2 regions of the Peribacillus sp. NPDC096448 genome follow, and region 2 is predicted to be linked to the other one. Evidence: a T-box and tRNA genes for the amino acid it is inferred to sense, from the RefSeq annotation. Region 2 holds a T-box; the other holds one or more tRNA genes.
The links. The T-box of region 2 lies ahead of serS (serine--tRNA ligase). A T-box ahead of a tRNA ligase gene usually reads a tRNA of that ligase, here a tRNA-Ser.
Positions count from the first base shown of each region.

Region 1: it has a tRNA-Ser gene. The T-box ahead of serS (serine--tRNA ligase) is inferred to sense a tRNA for this amino acid. The anticodon was not compared.

Region 1 covers NZ_JBIWEU010000029.1:26,464-34,837, reverse strand. The annotation lists tRNA gene ACIQ0C_RS25620 (tRNA-Gly) at 1-14, opposite strand, end outside; tRNA gene ACIQ0C_RS25615 (tRNA-Pro) at 48-124, opposite strand; tRNA gene ACIQ0C_RS25610 (tRNA-Arg) at 132-208, opposite strand; tRNA gene ACIQ0C_RS25605 (tRNA-Leu) at 227-312, opposite strand; tRNA gene ACIQ0C_RS25600 (tRNA-Leu) at 372-453, opposite strand; tRNA gene ACIQ0C_RS25595 (tRNA-Lys) at 463-538, opposite strand; tRNA gene ACIQ0C_RS25590 (tRNA-Gln) at 549-623, opposite strand; tRNA gene ACIQ0C_RS25585 (tRNA-Asp) at 702-777, opposite strand; tRNA gene ACIQ0C_RS25580 (tRNA-Glu) at 803-874, opposite strand; tRNA gene ACIQ0C_RS25575 (tRNA-Ser) at 894-984, opposite strand; tRNA gene ACIQ0C_RS25570 (tRNA-Asn) at 993-1,067, opposite strand; gene ACIQ0C_RS25565 (SprT family protein) at 1,200-1,679, opposite strand; gene cmpA (cortex morphogenetic protein CmpA) at 1,763-1,882, shown strand; gene ACIQ0C_RS25555 (Tex family protein) at 1,957-4,140, opposite strand; gene ACIQ0C_RS25550 (PP2C family serine/threonine-protein phosphatase) at 4,233-4,844, opposite strand; gene sigB (RNA polymerase sigma factor SigB) at 4,841-5,629, opposite strand; gene rsbW (anti-sigma B factor RsbW) at 5,607-6,080, opposite strand; gene ACIQ0C_RS25535 (anti-sigma factor antagonist) at 6,077-6,409, opposite strand; gene ACIQ0C_RS25530 (PP2C family protein-serine/threonine phosphatase) at 6,469-7,479, opposite strand; gene ACIQ0C_RS25525 (anti-sigma regulatory factor) at 7,489-7,890, opposite strand; gene ACIQ0C_RS25520 (STAS domain-containing protein) at 7,894-8,250, opposite strand; gene ACIQ0C_RS25515 (RsbT co-antagonist protein RsbRA) at 8,253-8,374, opposite strand, start outside.
Region 2 covers NZ_JBIWEU010000039.1:7,310-12,591, reverse strand. The annotation lists gene ACIQ0C_RS26605 (YaaC family protein) at 1-615, opposite strand, end outside; gene guaB (IMP dehydrogenase) at 727-2,190, shown strand; gene ACIQ0C_RS26595 (D-alanyl-D-alanine carboxypeptidase family protein) at 2,364-3,683, shown strand; T-box leader at 3,753-3,977, shown strand; gene serS (serine--tRNA ligase) at 4,041-5,282, shown strand, end outside.

The sequences.
Region 1 (8,374 bases), on a different contig from region 2:
TAAACTACACCCGCATTTAATTTTAAAGTATTTTCAGAAAGAAATAATGGTCGGGAAGACAGGATTCGAACCTGCGACCCCTTGGTCCCAAACCAAGTGCTCTACCAAGCTGAGCTACTTCCCGTAAAATATGGTGCGCCCGGCGGGAGTCGAACCTACAACCTTCTGATTCGTAGTCAGATGCTCTATCCAATTGAGCTACGGGCGCTAATTTCTATGATGTTATTGGTGCGGCCGAGAGGAGTCGAACCTCCACGGGGTTTCCCCCACTAGGCCCTCAACCTAGCGCGTCTGCCATTCCGCCACGACCGCGAAAGCGACTTTATAAGTTTAACACCTTTTCAACTTGATGTCAAGAAGAAAAATATCAGTGCGGGTGAAGGGACTTGAACCCCCACGCCTTGCGGCGCCAGATCCTAAGTCTGGTGCGTCTGCCAATTCCGCCACACCCGCGAAAATAAATGGTGAGCCATGAAGGATTCGAACCTTCGACCCTCTGATTAAAAGTCAGATGCTCTACCAACTGAGCTAATGGCTCTAAATAAAAATGGCTGGGCTAGAAGGGATCGAACCTTCGCATGACGGAATCAAAATCCGTTGCCTTACCGCTTGGCTATAGCCCAATAATCAAACACTAATTAACAGCCAGGATAATATTATATCACGATAATATCAGTTTGGCAAGTGTTTTTTTAAAAAAATGGCGGTCCCGACGGGAATCGAACCCGCGATCTCCTGCGTGACAGGCAGGCATGTTAACCGCTACACCACGGGACCAGTATTTTGATTATGCACAAGAAAGTGACCCATACGGGATTCGAACCCGTGTTACCGCCGTGAAAGGGCGGTGTCTTAACCGCTTGACCAATGGGCCTTGATATAAAATATGTGACTGGCGGAGAAGGAGGGATTTGAACCCTCGCGCCGCTTACGCGACCTACACCCTTAGCAGGGGCGCCTCTTCAGCCTCTTGAGTACTTCCCCAAAAAAAATGGCTCCGCAGGTAGGACTCGAACCTACGACCGTTCGGTTAACAGCCGAATGCTCTACCACTGAGCTACTGCGGAATAATGAAAATTGGGTTCCTTTTTCACGCTCAAGGACCTTAGTGTTTGTCGTTAAGGACAAGTTGTTATCTTGTCGACTCTTATGATTATATAGAGGTTGCAACTTAAAGTCAAGAGTTCTTTTGTGTTTTTTTATTTTTTTGTTTTTTGCTCCTTAAACCCTTGGTAAATCAATGTTCCACGACATTTACCACAAACGAAACGGGTAGTGTCGATTCGTTTTTTCCTTATATATACCTGCTGACAGTCTTCACATTTATATTGAATTGTATTCATCTTTTTCTTTAATTGGTTAGATGGCAGCGTCTCGCAAAATCTCGGTGCCCCCACTTTTTTGAGTAAATGCTTAAAGTCCGCATCACGATGCTGGTACCCCTTCTTCTCGATGTGCAGATGGTAATGGCACAATTCATGCTTAATGATTCCAATCATTTCTTCCACACCGCGTTCATCAAGATACTTCTTATTGATTTCTATATTGTGTGAACGGAGCAAGTATCGTCCTCCTGTTGTCCGGAGACGCGGATTAAAACTCGCTTGGTGTCTAAAGGCCTTTTTAAAGTCTTTCAACGAAATTTCTTCTACTAGTTTTTGCAATTGACGATTATCCATTTCCCCCTCCCTTTCCTTGGTAACATGACAACCCATTATAACATAGACTAATAATACAATAGGAAACTAAGGGAGGAAAAGCTATGCCTAATTGGTTCCAGAATCAAATCCGCAAAGCCTTTTATGAAAAGGATTATTATCAAGTGAAGATGTTGAATCAATGTTGGTTTTTTTATCAAAAGAAAGAAAGTCTCAGGTTATAGATTCGACATTGTTCCAAATATAAATACATCATTTCAAAAAAACCCCTTCTAATATAGAAGGAGCTTAACATAGGCTAGTTTTGATCCTTTGGCTCGAGCATCGTTAAAGATACCCTTTGCTTTTGGGAGTCAACAAGTTCGACCCAAACCGCTACAACATCCCCAACGGCAACTACATCCAATGGGTGCTTTACAAACCGGTTGCTCAGTTTAGAAATATGCACCAGTCCATCCTGTTTAACACCGATGTCCACAAACGCACCAAAATCCACAACATTCCTCACTGTACCTTGTAACTCCATCCCAGTTTGCAGATCCTCCATTTTTAGTACATCCTGCTTAAGCAGCGGTTTTGATAACTCATCCCGAGGATCTCTTCCCGGTTTCATCAAATCATCGATGATATCTTTGATCGTAATTTCTCCAATTTCCAATTCATTGACCAAATCAGCAGGATTTAGCTTACCTAACTCTTCATTCAGTGCATCACTGCCTAAATCCTCAGATGTGAATCCCATTTTCTTCAATAATTTATTCACGGCACTGTAGTTTTCAGGATGTATCGCAGTTTGATCTAAAGGTTCATCTCCATTAATGATACGTAAGAACCCTATACATTGTTCATATGTTTTGGCACCAAGCCGGGGAATCTTCTTTAATTCCTTCCTGCTTTGAAATTTCCCTTCCACTTCCCTTTTCTTCACAATATTTTGAGCAACCGATTTTGATAAACCAGCTACATATTGTAAGAGAGACGATGAAGCGGTATTGACATTAACACCCACCTGGTTAACAGCTGTTTCCACTACAAAGGTGAGGGATTCCGTTAACTTTTTTTGAGACACATCATGTTGATACTGGCCTACTCCCACCGATTGCGGATCAATTTTTACAAGTTCAGCAAGGGGATCTTGAAGCCTTCTGCCTATCGAAACGGCGCTTCTCTGTTCTACTTGAAGATCCGGAAACTCTTCACGGGCAATATCCGAGGCTGAATACACACTGGCTCCCGCTTCATTAACAATTATATATGAAATGTTCCCTTTCACTTCTTTTAAAATATCTGCAATGAATTGCTCTGATTCACGTGAGGCCGTACCATTGCCGATTGCCACGATCTCAACTGAGAACCGTTGAAGTATTTCGATCGTTTTTTCACGGGCAGCATGAAGTTTCGCAGCAGGAGGATGCGGATAGATTACACTGATATCGAGTACCTTTCCGGTTTCATCAATGACAGCAAGTTTACAGCCAGTCCGATATGCCGGATCTAAGGCGAGGACCACTTTTCCTTTAAGCGGAGGCTGCAAGAGCAGGTTCCGGAGGTTTTCAGAGAAAATGTGGATAGCTTGATCTTCCGCTTTTTCCGTCAGCTCTTTTCTGATCTCCCGCTCTACAGAAGGCATGATCAAACGCTTGAGTCCATCCTCAATCGCAGATTCAAGAACAACTTGGGCTTCAGATTTATTATTTTTAATGATTTTACGTTCCAGATGACCAATGATGACTTCAGTCCGAGGCTGAATGGAGATTCGCAAAACCTCTTCCTTTTCACCTCTATTCAGCGCCAATACCCGATGTGGTACGATTCTTTGAACCGGCTCCTCATATTCATAGTACATTTCGAAGATTTTTTTCTCGTCCTTCTCTTCATTTTTCACAGTTGAAACCACTTTTCCAGCTTTGAAAATTTCAGCCCTTATCCACTTCCTTAATTCCGCATCATCGGAAATATGTTCAGCTATGATATCCTGCGCACCTGCAATAGCCTCTTCAATAGAAGGAACTTCTTTTTCTGCCGATATGAATTCAGCTGCTTTTTCACTGACTAGAGGATGCATTTGACATTCCAAAAGCCAATTAGCCAGTGGTTCAAGACCCTTTTCTTTAGCAACTGTCGCTTTCGTTCTCCTTTTTTGTTTGAATGGCCTGTATAAATCCTCGACTTCCTGCAGTTTTGTTGCCTTCTCGATTTGTTTTGTTAATTCTTCCGTCAATTTCCCCTGTTCACCAATCGAACGCGTAACTTCCGCTTTCCTCTGGCCAAGGTTTTCTAGATAGTTCCATCTTTCCATAATGGAACGAATCTGCACTTCATCAAGTGAACCCGTCATTTCTTTTCTATACCGTGCGATAAAAGGGACAGTATTCCCCTCTTGCAGCATCTGTATGACGTTTTGGACCTGATGATTTTTCAAAGTCAGCTCATTGGATATTTGTTTTATCAATTCTTTTAATGTATCTTCCACAACGATCATTTTGTATACCTCCAACCTTTTGATCTAATATATATAGTCTAGCAAATGAGCGATGAAGTTGCGAATTCAATACAAAAAAGCTCACTTCCGAATTATGGCGAAAGTAAGCTTCCTAAAATGAAAGTTGTATCATCTGCAGTTAATGGACTGCTTTTTAATATGCATTGGGCGTTCTTATCGATAGGGACCAGCCTTTTTAAAAAAGACTTGGCTCCCTTAAGTTCCAAACCATCGGAATGAAGAATGAATTTCGCATTTGGTTCATATTTGTATCTCTGCGTCCTGTATTTTTGTTTCCTGCCGGATAAATACCCTGTAACAGGTAAAGGGTAAACGAGTTTATCGTCGCTTGGATTATACAGGAAAAAGCGGATGTTACCCACCGAACTGTATACAAATTCATTCTTGTCATAAAAGATCTTCAAAATGGAAACGGCTGCCCCCCGTTTATCGACTAAAACTTGATTGCATACTGCCATTAGTGCTTCCACATCCAACTCATGATTACGTTTAACTTCCTCAATGACGGCATGGGAGGAATCGTATGCGTTTTTCCCGCTGCCTAGACCATCTGCCAGTACACACAAAAAATATTCTTCCGTATGAAGAAAATAGTAATCATCACCACAATAAACCATCCCGTTTTTAGACGATTGAGAGACAAGGACTTCTATTTTTTCTCCCCTCAAAATATCTTTGATCACTGAATTAACTCCGAGTTTTCAGCATTAATGGCTTCTTGAAGTTTCTTGATCGCGCGGCGTTGGAGCCTTGACACATGCATTTGGGAAATCCCAAGTTTATCGCCCGCTTCTTTCTGGCTTAAATTCTCTAAATAAGTATGTTGAATGATCATCTTTTCACGGTCACTCAGCACATGAAGCACCTTTTCAAGCACAAGACGCTGATTCACCTTTTCAAAACCTTCATCAACATTTCCGAATATGTCAAGCAATGTGACAGTACCGCCATCAGAATCCGCCTCAATAGAATGATCCACGGATAAAGCTTGATAGCTTTTTCCCATTTCCATCGCTTCTAAAACTTCTTCTTCGGTCACGCCTATACTATCGGCTATTTCATCTATTCTTGGTGAACGATGCAGAGTTGTCGTTAATTCCTCGACAGTCACCCTGATTTTCGGACCAAGTTCCTTAATTCTCCTTGGCACATGGACACTCCATGTTTTGTCACGAAGGAACCTTTTGATTTCCCCGATAATAGTGGGGACGGCAAATGCCTCAAAGCTCTTACCGAAAGATTCATCATAGCGTCGAATCGCACCTAATAAACCAATCATGCCGACTTGGGAGATATCCTCCTGAAATGATTTACCTTTCGCATACTTACGGGAAATTGTTTCAACCAAACTTTTATAATGGATGACCAGTTTACTCTGTGCTTCTTCATCTTGATTCTGCTGGTAAGCTCTGATCCATTCATTTACCTGTTCTCTTTGTGCCTGATTAGGTTGAGACTGTTTTTGCATCCATCTCCACCTGCTCTCCTTCTAAAAACTTAGTCATAAATACAGTAACCCCATCATGCTGATGAATTTTCACATCATCCATCAGAGTTTCAATAAGGTAAAGACCCAAGCCTCCTTCTCTCAAAAGTTCGACCTTTTGCCCATTTTCATATGGACCCAGCCCTTGACGAACCTCTTCGAAATTACAGCTCTTGCCACTATCGGAAACCATGACCTCCAAACGGTCAGGATAAAGGCCGAAACTTACTTTCACTTCACCTTTTTCAGAATCCTTATATGCATGCTGTACCGCATTTGTACAAGCCTCACTGGTAGCGATTTTCAAATCCTCTATTTCATCATACGCAAATCCCATCCGGCTCCCTATTCCAGAAAGCGTTAAACGAATGACACCGATGAATTCTGGTTTTGCAGGTATTTTCATTTCGATGTAATCATATACTTGACTCATTCTAACCCACCCTCTGTACCACTTTTTATATCAATGATATCTGCAAGACCCGTTATATCAAATAAACGTCGTAACCTTTCCGATAAGCCAACTAATGTGAACTCACCATTATGTGCCCTTACGCTTTTAAAAGCACCGACAAATACCCCAAGTCCCGTACTATCCATATACGAAACTTCAGTTAGATCAATAGTTATCGAAACATTTGCCTGCTCTGAAATCGGAAATAGTGATTCCCTTAATTTCGGTGCAGTGTAGGCATCGATTTCACCTTTTAGTTTTACAATAAATTCAGTATTCAATTCATTAACATCTACTGTTATATTCATCCTTGACCCACCTCTTCAAATCCTCTTCATTCCTATATCTATACCCAGCAGAAACAATACTAAACATTCGATTTTAAAATTATTAATGTAAAATCATCCCTCAGTTGAAAGTTCTGCATTTTCTCCAATTGTTTATATATATTATTCACCATTTCCTGGGCTTGCAAATGCATATTCTTTTTAATGAAACCAATAAGCGTTTCCCTTTCTATGAACCCATCATTCGTCCGGCACTCCGTTACTCCGTCAGATAATAAAATGATCATGTCTCCACGATTCACCTTTTTTTCATATTGGCGATACCTTGTTTTTTTATCGACTCCAAGCAACAAGCCCTTTGCATCCAAATCGCTAAACGTACCTGTTGCGGCATCATAGTAAAAACCGGGTTCATGTCCGGCTGAAGCATAGGAAAATAACCTATCATGCGGATCATATAAACCATAGAACATGGTTATGAACATACTTGGATCAACATTATGCTCCACAACACGGTTCAAACTCTCAAGCACACTATTCGGTTCATGACGATGCTCCGGAAGACTGTCCATCGCATATTTGATCATCGACATGCATAATGCAGCAGGGATCCCTTTTCCTATGACATCGGCTATCCCTACCCCTATTCGTTCATTTTCATCCTGGACGAAGTGATAGTAATCCCCGTTCATCTGCCTTGCCGGAACACTGATCGCTCCAATTTCAAGAGCTTTGATATCAGGTATTTCCGTTTCCAAAAGAGTATGTTGAACGTTTGCCGCTATCTCGATTTCCGTTTTCAGTTCCTGCTGTTGATGCCTTAGGCTTTGATGTTCACGGTATGCAATGCCGTAGCCCATCATGACTTCAAGCAGGAAGTCGAAAGAATCCAATACTTTTCCCGGTAATTCCGGGTAAAGTTCCATTAAGTTATTTTTATGCATACTGATGATTTCTTCTGGAGATATATTGTATTTGATATGTAGGCGGCTAATCTTTTGCCCTTGGTAGAGTGCCTGCTCATTTTGGTCTTTAAGATAAGTAGAAAGCGCCTCATGATACTTTTTCTCCATGTTCTCCCTAATATCCATAGTCCCCCCCTAACGGAGCCATTTCGTAGCGATAATCTTAGTCCCTTCACCTGGTATCGATTCAATATCAAAGTCATCCATTAAACGTTTGGCTCCAGGAAGGCCTGCCCCCAGTCCCCCTGAGGTGGTATATCCATCTTCCATGACTCTGCGGATATCCTCAATTCCCGGCCCTTGGTCATCTGCAATGATTTTCAATCCTGACTTCCCATTTATATTTAGCTTTTCTATGCTAACACTGCCTTGTCCAGCATATAGGTATATGTTTCGGGCCAATTCGCTAATGGCCGTTGTGATCCTGGCCTGGTCTACAGTACCGAACCCCAACTCTTTAGCGACATTTCTTCCGAGCTGCCTTGCAGCTACGATGTCCCATTCATTTATGATTTTTACGCAGGATTGGAACTCCATTCTTTAATCCCCCAATTCCTGTTGTAATTTCTCCAGGCCTTTCTCTAAGTCTAATGCTGTCAGAACATCATCGAGACTAATTCCAAGTTCAATTAATGTTATTGCAACAGCAGGCTGGATTCCCGTAATTACAACTTTGGCCCCCATAAGCTTAGACATGCTAAAGACATCGCCTAATACCTTCGCGATAAAAGAATCAATAAAATCTATTGAGGTAATATCTATAACAACGCCATTCGCGCTTGTTTCATGAATCTTATGCAGTAAATCCTCTTGAAATTGAAGGGCTGTCACATCATCCAATTCCCACTGTATAGAGACTAACAAGCAGTCATAAAGCTTTAATATCGGAATCCTCATTCTTATCCCTCCACCTTTACGATCTTACGGCTCGTTAATTCCAACGCAACTTCTATCCCTTTTTTCAACGTATTTTTTGTAATCACTTCATTTAAATTAATTCCAAGATTAACGATGGTTTGAG
Region 2 (5,282 bases):
CGTTTTAGCTTTCAAAAATTCTTCCAATCGACTGCTGGACATTTGATAGCTATCCAATATGGTTGAGGGTAATTGAAAACCATTCGAAGAGGGTAACAGGGCGACGAAATTTTTCTTGGAAACGGACCATGTAAAGTTTTGCATATCTGGGATTTCCTTCATAAGTGTACCCATGGAGAATTTTTCACCTTCCAGATGCTTGATATGAAATAATTTCTCGGCTATGCAGGTGAAAAGTCCATTCTTTTGCGTTTTCACTTCATCCTTTAAAAATTCATATTGTTGCTTTTTCTTTTTTCTCGTAGTTACCCCATGGGCAAGCATCGAAGTTGATTCCGGATAGTTAGGATCAATTGTGAGCAGACAAGCCTTTAATAATTGGGCGAATCCGTAAAATGTCAGGATTGGTTGAATGGAAAGTGGTGCAATGGCTGCCTGATTATAATAAGTTTTAGCATGTTCAAGATGGTAAATAAATGGATAACAATTATCATAACTTTTGATGTCCGCTTCTGCTATTTTTTCTTGTGCGTAACATTTTTGTAAAAAAAGTTGTGAGGAAGATGCGGAAAAAAAAGGTGTATATTTATCGAAATTATCATTGTTTTCAGGCATTGCAGCTATCCTCCGAATTAATAGAATAATCAAACATTTATTTCTCTTCTTGACAGTAGTATGTCCTATTGATAACCTACAAATAATATTTTTAAGCAGGAGGGGAAAATAATGTGGGAAAATAAATTTGCAAAAGAAGGTTTAACCTTTGATGATGTCCTATTAATTCCAGCGAAATCAGAGGTTTTGCCGAAAGATGTTAACCTTCAAGTCAGCTTAGCTGAAAACTTAAAGCTCAACCTTCCTATCATCAGTGCAGGAATGGATACCGTGACAGAAGCTGAGATGGCGATTGCCATGGCTCGTCAAGGTGGATTAGGTATCATTCATAAAAATATGTCCATTGAAGCACAAGCTGAACTGGTGGATAAAGTAAAACGTTCAGAAAGCGGTGTAATTACCGATCCATTTTTCTTGACGCCAGATCACCAGGTATTCGATGCAGAGCATTTAATGGGTAAATATCGCATTTCGGGTGTTCCTGTAGTCAACAATATTGAGGATCAAAAACTTGTGGGTATCATTACAAATCGTGATTTGCGATTTATTTCCGATTTTTCCTTGAAGATTTCCAGTGTCATGACAGTAGAGAATCTGGTCACAGCGCCAGTAGGAACTAACTTGGAACAAGCAGAGAAGATTCTTCAAAAGTACAAAATTGAAAAGCTTCCTCTTGTAGACGATAATGGAGTTCTTAAAGGACTTATTACGATCAAGGATATCGAGAAAGTCATTGAGTTCCCGAATTCGGCGAAAGATAAGCAAGGGAGATTGCTTGCAGGTGCCGCAGTCGGAGTGACTAAGGATACAATGAAACGTGTAGAAATGCTTGTTAAGTCCCATGTCGATGCAATTGTACTTGATACTGCTCACGGTCATTCAGAAGGTGTCCTTGAAATGGTGAAGGAAATTCGCGGGACATATCCTGAATTGACGATCATTGCCGGTAATGTGGCAACAGCTGAAGGGACGAAAGCATTGATTGAAGCGGGAGCTGATGTAGTGAAAGTGGGAATCGGACCAGGGTCAATCTGTACGACAAGGGTTGTGGCTGGTGTAGGTGTTCCACAAATCACGGCTGTCTTCGATTGTGCGACAGAAGCTAGAAAACATGGTAAAACGATTATCGCTGATGGCGGAATTAAATACTCTGGTGATATCGTTAAAGCCCTGGCTGCAGGCGGACATGCAGTAATGCTTGGAAGTATGCTTGCAGGTGTAACTGAAAGCCCAGGCGAAACGGAAATTTTCCAAGGCCGCCGTTTTAAAGTGTATCGGGGTATGGGCTCTGTTGCTGCAATGGAAAAAGGATCTAAAGATCGTTACTTCCAGGAAGATAACAAGAAATTCGTACCGGAAGGCATCGAAGGGCGCCTTCCATACAAAGGACCTCTTTCGGATACCATTTTCCAACTGATAGGCGGCATTCGTTCAGGTATGGGATATTGCGGTACAGCCACATTGGAAGAGTTGAGAGAAAACTCTCAATTTGTCAAAATGACAGGTGCCGGATTAAGGGAGAGCCATCCTCATGATGTCCAAATTACAAAAGAAGCACCGAACTATTCAATGTAATGAATTTAACATATAATCGTCATTAAAATTTATTATTAAAATAGACAGAGTCTGCGATTACTCTGTCTATTTTTTTTATTTTTTCTGTGATAAACTAGACAAGGTGTCAAGGGAATTACATAAAGTTTCTTCTTTGTTATAGAGATTAGCTTAAAAGTTGGAGGTATTGGAAATTGAAAAAAATCAGCAAGATGACCCTCATTTTCACTTTTGTTTTTGTTCTTGTTATGTCGCAATTTGCCTATCAACCGGGGGAAGCTGTTGCTGAATCTGATAATTTAGGTTTAAAAGCAGAGGCAGCCATCATAATCGATGGTGAAACAGGACAAATCGTGTATGAAAAAAATGCCGATAAAGTATTAGGGATTGCATCCATGTCTAAAATGATGACCGAGTACATCATAATGGAGTCAATTGAAAATGGGAAAATCAGTTGGGATCAAAAAGTAAAAATAAATAAATACGTACATGACCTTTCAAAAGCACCCAATTTGTCGAATGTTGGGTTAACAGAAGGTGAAGATTATACAGTTAAGGAACTATATCAAGCCATGGCCGTCTATTCCGGAAATGCGGCTACAGTAGCTTTAGCACAACTAGTTTCTGGAAGTGAAAAGAGCTTTGTTAAGTTAATGAACGAAAAAGCAAAGGAATTAGGCTTGAAAAACCATAAATTCGTTAACGCCAGCGGTTTGAATAACACCGATTTATTAGGGCAGTATCCTTCAGGTGATGAAGATGATGAAAATATCATGACAGCAAAAGATACTGCACTACTTGCTTATCGTTTAATAAATGATTATCCGGAAGTTTTAAAAATCGCCAGCATTTCTAAATTGAAGTTCCGTGATGGAAAAGAATATCCGAACTTCAACTGGATGCTGCCTGGCCTGATTTTTGAATATAAAGGCGTAGATGGACTAAAAACGGGATCTACAGACTTTGCCGGTTATGGCCATACAGGGACGGTTATCCAGGACGGTCAGCGTTATATCACGGTGGTCATGAAGTCCACTAATAAAAACGAACGTTTTGCAGATAGCACTAAGCTTATGAACTATGCTTATGCAACCTTTAAAAAGGAAAAAGTCCTTCCAGCCAACTACCAGGTGAAAGGAAAAGAAACACTGTCAGTAGTGAAAGGCAAGGAAAAAGAAGTCAAGATTCAATCTGAAAAGGCAATCGAGCTACTTGTTGAAAATGGTGGGAAAGATAACTTTAAAACAGATTTAGTGATCGATAAAAACAAATTGAATGATGATGGTAAGCTGACTGCACCAATCAAAAAAGGTGAAAAGCTCGGTTACATCACAGTCACTCCTAAAAAAGGAGAAGATTACGGGTACATCAACGGCGATCCAGTTAAGGTTAACGTCGTGGCTGCTGAATCTGTTGAAAAGGCAAACTGGTTCGTATTATCCATGCGGGCGGTTGGCGGATTCTTTGGTGACGTATGGAGCAGTGTAGCTTCGACTGTTAAAGGCTGGTTTTAAGTTTCGCGTATAAAACGGTTGCGTAATGTACAAAATTATAGTACATTATGGAAAACAATCTGATTATATAAGAAAGCAATGACAGGAAATAGTAACAAGTATTTCTTTCTATAGAGAGCCGATGGCTGGTGGAAATCGGTGTTAGAGTTTTGTGAATCCCTCCTGGAGCAGAGTATGGAAAGCCCTTTGGGTCAGTAAATACTTTCGGTTAAAAGCCGTTATCGTGATAAGTGGTGGGCGTTTTTCATAGGCCTTCAACTAGGGTGGCAACGCGGGTTAACTCTCGTCCCTTCTTCAGGGGACGGGAGTTTTTTGCGTTCTTTGATAAATCATCAAAATATTAAGGAGGAACTGAAAATGTTGGATTTGAAATATGTAAGAAATAATTTTGAAGAAGTGAAGCGTGTATTGCAATTTAGGGGTGAAGATTTAACCGATTTAGGTAAATTTGAGGAACTGGATGTAAAGCGCCGGACTTTGATTGCTGATACGGAAAAGTTGAAAAGCCAAAGAAATGAAGTTTCACAGCAAGTGGCCGCATTGAAACGGGAGAAAAAAGATGCAGATCAGTTGATTGCTGAAATGCGTGAAGTTGGTGACCGTATAAAAGGTCTCGATGATGAGCTTCGTGAAGTGGAAGCCCGGTTAGAATCATTACTTCTTTCCATTCCGAATATTCCGCATGAAAGTGTGCCAGTTGGTGAGACGGAAGACGATAATGTCGAAATCCGTAAATGGGGGGAGTTACCGGAATTCAAGTTTGAACCGAAACCACACTGGGATGTAGCTGGAGATCTAGGCATCCTGGATTTTGAACGGGCAGCAAAAGTGACCGGAAGCCGCTTTGTATTTTATAGGGGGCTTGGTGCTCGATTAGAGCGTGCATTAATTAGCTTTATGTTAGACCTTCATGTTGAGGAACACGGATATGAAGAAATGCTGCCACCATATATGGTGAACCGTGCAAGCATGACTGGGACAGGTCAATTGCCTAAATTCGAAGAGGATGCTTTCCGTATTGAAAGTGATGATTACTTCTTGATTCCTACAGCTGAAGTCCCGGTGACAAACTTCCATCGTGATGAAATCATGAGCGCGGACGATCTGCCGATAAGTTATGCGGCATACAGCGCTTCATTCCGTTCAGAGGCAGGATCTGCTGGTCGTGATACCCGCGGATTGATTCGTCAGCACCAGTTCAATAAAGTTGAACTAGTGAAGTTCGTAAAGCCGGAAGATTCTTATGCAGAGTTGGAAAACCTTACAGGTCATGCCGAAAAGGTCCTTCAATTGCTAGGCCTTCCATACCGAGTGCTAAGCATGTGTACGGGAGATCTTGGTTTCACTGCTGCTAAAAAGTATGATATCGAGGTTTGGATCCCGAGTTATGGAACGTACCGCGAAATTTCTTCTTGCAGTAACTTTGAAGCATTCCAGGCTAGACGGGCCAATATTCGCTTCAGACGTGATGCAAAAGGCAAACCGGAACACGTCCATACACTAAATGGATCAGGTTTGGCAATCGGCCGTACAGTCGCTGCCCTTTTGGAAAATTACCAGCAGGAAGATGGCAGTGTTATCATTCCTGAAGTATTACGT